3 regions of the Shinella sp. HY16 genome follow, and region 2 is predicted to be linked to each of the others. Evidence: riboswitches for the same ligand, from Rfam matches in the RefSeq annotation. Region 2 holds a riboswitch; each other region holds the start of a gene.

Region 1 (2,258 bases), on a different contig from region 2:
TCGATCGCCCAGCGCCTTCAGGTCTCGCCGATGACCATTGGCCGCTATCTGCGCCGCATGGGCTTTGACGGCCTCGACGAGTTGAAGAGCGAGCTGCGCCGCGGCGGCTCCAATCCGGCCTGGGAAGTCAAGGCCCAAGTCGCTTCGCTGGAACAGGACCGCAAGGAGGGAAAGCTCCTCGCCGGCCTCATCCAGCAGCAGATCGACAATCTCGGCCAGATCTATGCCATCACCAGCGCGCCGGAATGGCAGCAGACGATCGACGCGCTGATCGGCGCGAGCGAGGTCTACGTTGCCGCCTATCAGAACGTACGCGGCATCGCGCAATATTTCGCCAGCCAGCTTTCCTATACGCGCCCGCGCGTGCAATTCGTCGACGGCCTCAACGGCACCTATGCGGAACTGCTCGACGGCTCCGTCGAGGGCCGGTTGCTCTTCCTGCATGACGTGCGCCGCTTTGCGGCAAAAGCCCGGCCGCTGGCGCTGGAGGCCCGGCGGGCCGGCGTCAAGGTGGTGCTGCTGACCGATGAATTCTGCCCCTGGGGGCCCGAGGTTTCCGACGTCTGCCTCGTCGTGCCAGGCTCGCACGGGCCGCTCTGGGATGGCGCGGCCACCATGACGGCGGTCATGGACCTCATGCTCAGCAACATCATCGTGCTCAAGGGCGACGAGGTGAGCGAGCGCGTCGATACGCTCACCCGCCTGCAGGATGTCTTCGGGGATTTCGAGAGCTGAGCGCCTTGACGCTGCCGAGCGCGGCGGACTAAGGATGGATCGACGGTTCCCCGAAGGATGACTCCGAGGGGATTAATAGGGAACACGGTGCGGACGACCCAACAGGGACCCATTCCGTGGCTGCCCCCGCAACTGTAGGCGGATTGCCGCCTGTCCTCGGACGCGTTTTCGCGTCATGCCACTGCGGTTTTCCGCGGGAAGGCAGACAGGCAGCAGATATCCGTGAGCCAGGAGACCTGCCGTCGTCGTAAAAAATCCAAGTCACGGGCGGGGATGCCCGGAACAGGAGACGCCATGACGACCCTGGCTGCCGGCAACGGCAGAATTTCATTCGTTTTCTCCCGACCGCACTCGATTCGCCGCCATCGGCGCCTCGGCTGAGCCCGCACGCTTTCCTTCATTCGGGAGAAACCCATGACCATTCTGCCTGCGGCCGTGCGCGCCGCATCCCTCGTTTCCGCGCTGGCCGGTGCCGCCGTGTTTGCCCTGTCAGCGGGCGCCGCTCAGGCGGCCGCGACGCAGTATCCGCTGACGCTGGAAAATTGCGGCCGCAAGGTCACCTTCGAGAAGGCGCCGGAACGGGCTGTCTCGCTCGGCCAGAGCTCGACCGAAATCCTGTATCTCCTCGGCGTTGGCGAGCGCATGGTCGGCACGGCGGTCTGGATCGGCCCGGTGCTGTCGGGTTACGAGGATGCCAACGCCAAGGTTGAGCGCCTTGCCGACAACGATCCGAGCTTCGAGAGCGTCGTCGCCAAGAAGCCTGACCTCGTGACGGCGCAGTTCCAGTGGCATGTCGGTCCGGAGGGCATCGTCGCGACGCCAGAGCAGTTCGATGAACTGAAGATCCCGGTCTACACCTCGCCGGCCGATTGCATCGGCAAGGACAATTCCGGTGGTGGCGACGGGGTGCGCAAGACGGTCTTCACGATGGAGCTGATTTACAAGGAAATCAGCGAACTGGCGCAGATCTTTGATGTGCAGGATCAGGGCGAGAAAGTCATCGCCGACCTCAAGGCGCGCGAAGACGCGGCGCGCAAGAAGATCGCTTCGGCGGATGGCAAGCTTTCCGCCGTCTTCTGGTTCTCCAGCGCCGAACTCGACATCGACCCCTATGTCGCCGGGCGCAACGGCGCGCCGGGCTACATTATGTCGGCGCTCGGCATCCGCAATGTCATCGAGAGCGACGAGGAATGGCCGACGGTCGGCTGGGAAACCGTCGCCAAGGCCGATCCGAGCATCATCGTTGCCGGCAAGATGGAGCGCCGCCGCTTCCCTGCCGATGACGTCGCGGTCAAGCACACGTTTCTCAAGGAAGATCCCGTCGCCAGCCTGATGCCGGCCGTGAAGAACGGCCATGTCGTCGATATGGACGCCCAGGCGATGAACCCGACGATCCGCACGATCGAGGGCATCGAGGTGCTTGCCGACGCCATCGAGAAGGCTGGCCTCGCGAAGTGACGGCTGATCGCCCCATCCTGCTGCGCACGGGTGTCGCTCTTGCGGCGCTCGTGCTGCTTGTCGCC
Region 2 (2,258 bases):
CTGGAGCGCCGAATTGATCGAGCGGCCAATGCTCTCCATGTTGTCCTCGATGCGCAACAGGAAGCACGAGACGAGCTCGCCGCGCTGTTTCTTGCCGGCATTGAGGAAGGTCGGCGTTGCCGGCTGGAAACGGCCGGAAATGATCTCATCGACGAGATCGCGGGCAAGCTGCTCGCTGCCGCGCGCCAGCGTCATCGCCACCATGCAGACGCGGTCCTCGTAGCGCTCAAGGTAGCGCTTTCCGTCGAAGGTCTTCAGCGTATAGGACGTGTAGTACTTGAACGCGCCGAGGAAGGTCGGGAATCGGAACTTCTTGTCATAGGCGTGGTCGAAGAGATCGCGTACGAAGTTGAAGGAATACTGGTCGAGCACTTCCTGCTCGTAGTACCCTTCGGTCACCAGATAATCGAGCTTTTCCCTGAGATTGTGGAAGAAGACCGTGTTCTGGTTGACGTGCTGGAGGAAGTATTGCTTTGCCGCCTGCCGGTCCTTGTCGAGCTGGATTTTTCCATCCTCATCGTAAAGGTTCAGCATCGCGTTCAGCGCATGATAGTCCAGCGCGGTGATTTCCGGCGTCTTCGTCGGTTTCTCGAGCGTCATCGTGTCCAAAATCGTTCCAGTCCCTGTCTGACGTTGTCGACGTCCTCATCCATGCCGAGAAGCTCGAAGCGGTAGAGATACGGCACACCGCACTTGGCGGAGATGACGTCGCCGGCGAGCCCGAAGGTCGCCCCGAAATTGCTGTTGCCCGCGGCAATCACGCCGCGAAGGTTCGCGCGGTTTTCCGCATCATTGAGGAAGCGGATCACCTGCTTGGGAACGGCGCCTTTGCCATCCTGGCCGCAATAGGTCGGCACGACGAGGACGAAGGGCGCGCGCGCCCTCAGCGCCTCGTCGGCGCGAAGGGGAATGCGGGAGGCCGGAAGGCCGAGCTTTTGCACGAAGCAATGGGTGTTTTCCGACCGGGAGGAGAAATAGACGAGCTCACCCATCGCCCCGCCCTCAGGCCAGTGCGCTGATCATATCAGGGCGGAAACCGGCCCAATGCTGCTCACCGGCAACGACGACGGGAACCTGACGGTAGCCGAGGCCCTGCACGAGCGCGAAGGCATCTGCATTCTCGGAGATATCGACGACACGGTAATCGATGCCGTGGCGGTCGAGCGCGCGGGTGGTCGCTGAGCATTGAACGCAAGCTGGCTTGGAGTAAACGGTGATCGGCATGGTTTCCTCATATTCTGGCGATTGGGCATGGAGGGGCGTTCGGTCATCCGCCGATGACCGTTCGTGAACTGAAAATAGATAGACGGCGGCCCTCAAGGACGGCCGGAGCGGGGCGCCGCTTACTCGCGCGGAGGCACTGGAAACAAATTCGACATGACTTCACCCCGAAGCTATTCATACGGAGCATCTGGGGAGACGGCGGGGCGGCATCATTCCACAACCCATCGCTCGCCTGCCGGACACCCCGCCCGTGGACGTTCATGAACAAGGCAGGTCTCCTGGCTTGCGGGTCGCGGCATCCGTCCGCCTTCCCAAGGCATTTGCGCCTCAGTGGCTTTGTCGAACGTATGCTCGCCGCTTACAGTTGCGGGGGCAGCTCCGGATTGACGCAGCCATCATGGCCACACCGGATTCCCGTCTTAGCCTCCGACTCTCTCGAATCGGAGGAACCTTGAACACTAGATATGGTATAGGACGCAATTCCGCCGTCAACAGTTAGCTCGATCGCTCGGTTGCGAAACGCAAGTTATCCCCATGACGGATGGCGAAAGCCCTTCGTCGCGAGCACTTTTCCAAGCCTAGATTTCCACAGACACCATTCCAGCGTGAATAAGCGGTTGCCGGACCAGCGTACGACGAATAAGCTCCTGCTGCGGCAAGGTGCCGCTCGATCACTGAGGATACCATGGCTACCGGAACGGTTAAGTTTTTCAATCAGGACAAGGGCTTCGGCTTCATCACCCCCGACAATGGCGGAGCAGACGTGTTTGTTCACATATCTGCGGTACAGTCCGGCGGCCCGCTGCGGGATGGCGCAAAGGTCAGCTACGACATCGGCCAGGATCGCAAGACCGGCAAATCGAAGGCTGAAAACGTTCAAACGCTCTAAGAGCGCGCGCTATTCGATGACGACCTCGGATGCGTATGGTTCATGGACGTCGCCACGGCGTTCGACCACCGCATCCGAACGGTCTCGAATGCAGATATGACCGTCGCCATCCGCACGCCCACGACGCAGCCGAGGACGCACCTCG
Region 3 (2,258 bases), on a different contig from region 2:
CTGCTCGAACTGGACGTTGGCGTCCATATCCGCTTCGCCGGATTGCAGGGCGAGATACCGGGTCTGGGGATCGACGACAAAGCGTGCCTCGAGGCGCTTCAGCTTCGGCTTCTCACCCCAGTATCCGTCGAAAGGCTGAGCGACGACCAATTCGCCGGGCACGAATTGGGTCGGCTTGAAGTAGCCCGAAAGGTCGGCTTCCATCGCATACTTGTCGCCGAGTTCATCAGCCTTGGCAGCGTTGTGGATGCCGATTGTGACGGTCTTGAACAGGAAGGCGGGATCCGCCGCCTGTGTGCGGATCTCAAGCGTTGTTGGCCCGACTGCCTTGAAGGTTGCTCCCTTGAGAAGCGAACCGGCGCGGGTGTTTTTTGCCTGGTGACGCTCGAAAGACGCCTGAACGGCCGCCGCATCGACTGCTGCGCCACTCCAGAATTTGGCATTTGGCTGAAGCTCGATGCGCCAAATCGTAGGCTCGACCATCGCCCAGCTCTTGGCAAGCGCGGGGATGAGCGATGCACCGTCGAGGCTGGCGTGAACCAGTGGTTCGGCGAAGCCGTTGTTGATGATCCGTTGTGCATCGATATTGATGGGATCGAGTGAGCGCGGCATGTTGGCGGTGACAAGGCGCAACACCTGCTCGTCCGCCGGCGCCATATCCGCGGCAAAAGCCGCACTCATCAGCCCAGTGCAGGCAACCACGAGCGCTGCTATCGCAGCACGCGGAACGTATCCCATCTTATTCTCCCATCGGGTTGGATTGAGGACAGCTGGCGCGGAGGCGCTGCTTGCGTCCGTTTGGTTCATAGGCGTGTTCGCTGGCAACACGGCCTTCGAGAAGGTGCTCGGAAATAATGTGGTCGAGGGCGGCCTCGTTGACGCCGCCATAGTAGGTGCCTTCAGGCCAGACCTGGACGACGGGCGCAAGATTGCAAGGACCAAGGCAAGTGGACTTGGCGGACATCGTGCCTTCGCCCGTCACGCGCAGCTTCAGCCGTTCCTGCTCGTTACGCAGATGCCCCCAGAGCACATCCGCGCCTGCCGAGTTGCACGGGCCGCCTTCGCAGACCAGCACGCGTCGCTTCTGCGCCGGCACGAGCGAACCTTCGGTCACGGCCTCGGGCGGAACGGGAACAGGTGCGTCCGGCCCCTCGGCCAACAGTTCCGAGAGGACGGCAGGCATCAGTGTGCTGCGCGCAACGTCCCGCGCTATCGCCACCGGCGGCCATGGCCGGTTGGATTCATGCTGCCAGCGCTTGAGTGATTTTGTCAGCCAGATGTGGAAGCTCGGTTCCATCGGCAACACGAGCGGCAAGATCGTGATGGCATCGTATTGCCCGTCCAGCAGATCATGAAGTGCGTCACGGAGCGACGGGCGACCCTGTTCCGAAAACGCGGAAATAACGCGACCGACGCCTGCAAAGGCGGCCACGATGTCGGCAATTCTTGCCATCTCCTGGTGCGGAGCTGCAGCGAAAGCCGCCTTGGCCAGAACCACGATCGCACGACCGCGGCGCCGGCTCTCCGAAATACCTGTTGCTGATTGCACCCACCCACCTCGCTAGCGAACGGGGCAGGCAGAAAATGAGGCGACCGGATGATATGACAAGCCATCGGTGAACCGTCATCCTGCTGACCATCCCCGGCCACGGAAAACTATGCTTGATGGCAGGTCTCCTGGCTCACGGATATCTGTCGCCCATCTGCCTTCCCGCGGATGGTGGCCCGCAGTGGCATGGCGCTCTCGCGCCACAAGGATAGACGGCAATCCGCTTACAGTTGCGGGGGCAGCCACGGCCTTGGTCCCTGACGGGGCCTCACCGTGTTCCCTATTAATCCCCGTCGAGTTATCGGGCGGGGAACCATCGGCGCGCACGCTATCCATGCATCTTCTTGGCGTCAAGACGGTTGGTGCCTTGACCACCATAAACATGATTTATATACTCATATTTATGGTGGTCCCCTATAGAGAGAGCGGGGAAGGCTTCAAACTGCCCGCATATTGCCAATGCCGGTTGTTCGGCGGGCTTGTCTTTCCAAGGCGCGCACCCAGACGGCAGGCGAAAGAGACAGTACGAAGGGTGTCGAGGCAGGATGGGTCATTGGTCACCCTACAGGGAAGACACCGTCGCGATGATGGAAGCCGGCGACATATCGCTTGCCGACGTGCTTTATTCGCCTGCGGATAGCGAGCCGCTGGTTTTTGCGACAGGCCGGCATCGCACGCGCGCACTATCCCCGTATTTGCAATATATCGA

Evidence for each region. A riboswitch is a leader RNA that binds a small molecule or an ion and turns the genes downstream of it on or off. The one in region 2 is predicted to bind cobalamin.
Region 1: linked by a shared signal. The riboswitch ahead of K0P03_RS28175 (ABC transporter substrate-binding protein) and the one ahead of nrdH (glutaredoxin-like protein NrdH) in region 2 are both predicted to bind cobalamin.
Region 3: linked by a shared signal. The riboswitch ahead of K0P03_RS30555 ((2Fe-2S) ferredoxin domain-containing protein) and the one ahead of nrdH (glutaredoxin-like protein NrdH) in region 2 are both predicted to bind cobalamin.

What each region holds. Positions count from the first base shown of each region.
Region 1 is NZ_JAHYXL010000003.1:384,782-387,039, forward strand. It holds gene K0P03_RS28170 (MurR/RpiR family transcriptional regulator) at 1-735, shown strand, start outside; cobalamin riboswitch at 762-993, shown strand; gene K0P03_RS28175 (ABC transporter substrate-binding protein) at 1,150-2,193, shown strand; gene K0P03_RS28180 (FecCD family ABC transporter permease) at 2,190-2,258, shown strand, end outside.
Region 2 is NZ_JAHYXL010000002.1:758,858-761,115, reverse strand. It holds gene nrdE (class 1b ribonucleoside-diphosphate reductase subunit alpha) at 1-609, opposite strand, end outside; gene nrdI (class Ib ribonucleoside-diphosphate reductase assembly flavoprotein NrdI) at 597-992, opposite strand; gene nrdH (glutaredoxin-like protein NrdH) at 1,003-1,224, opposite strand; cobalamin riboswitch at 1,476-1,693, opposite strand; gene K0P03_RS24005 (cold-shock protein) at 1,910-2,113, shown strand; gene K0P03_RS24000 (MFS transporter) at 2,210-2,258, shown strand, end outside.
Region 3 is NZ_JAHYXL010000005.1:25,828-28,085, forward strand. It holds gene K0P03_RS30550 (ABC transporter substrate-binding protein) at 1-738, opposite strand, end outside; gene K0P03_RS30555 ((2Fe-2S) ferredoxin domain-containing protein) at 740-1,498, opposite strand; cobalamin riboswitch at 1,651-1,882, opposite strand; gene K0P03_RS30560 (helix-turn-helix transcriptional regulator) at 2,095-2,258, shown strand, end outside.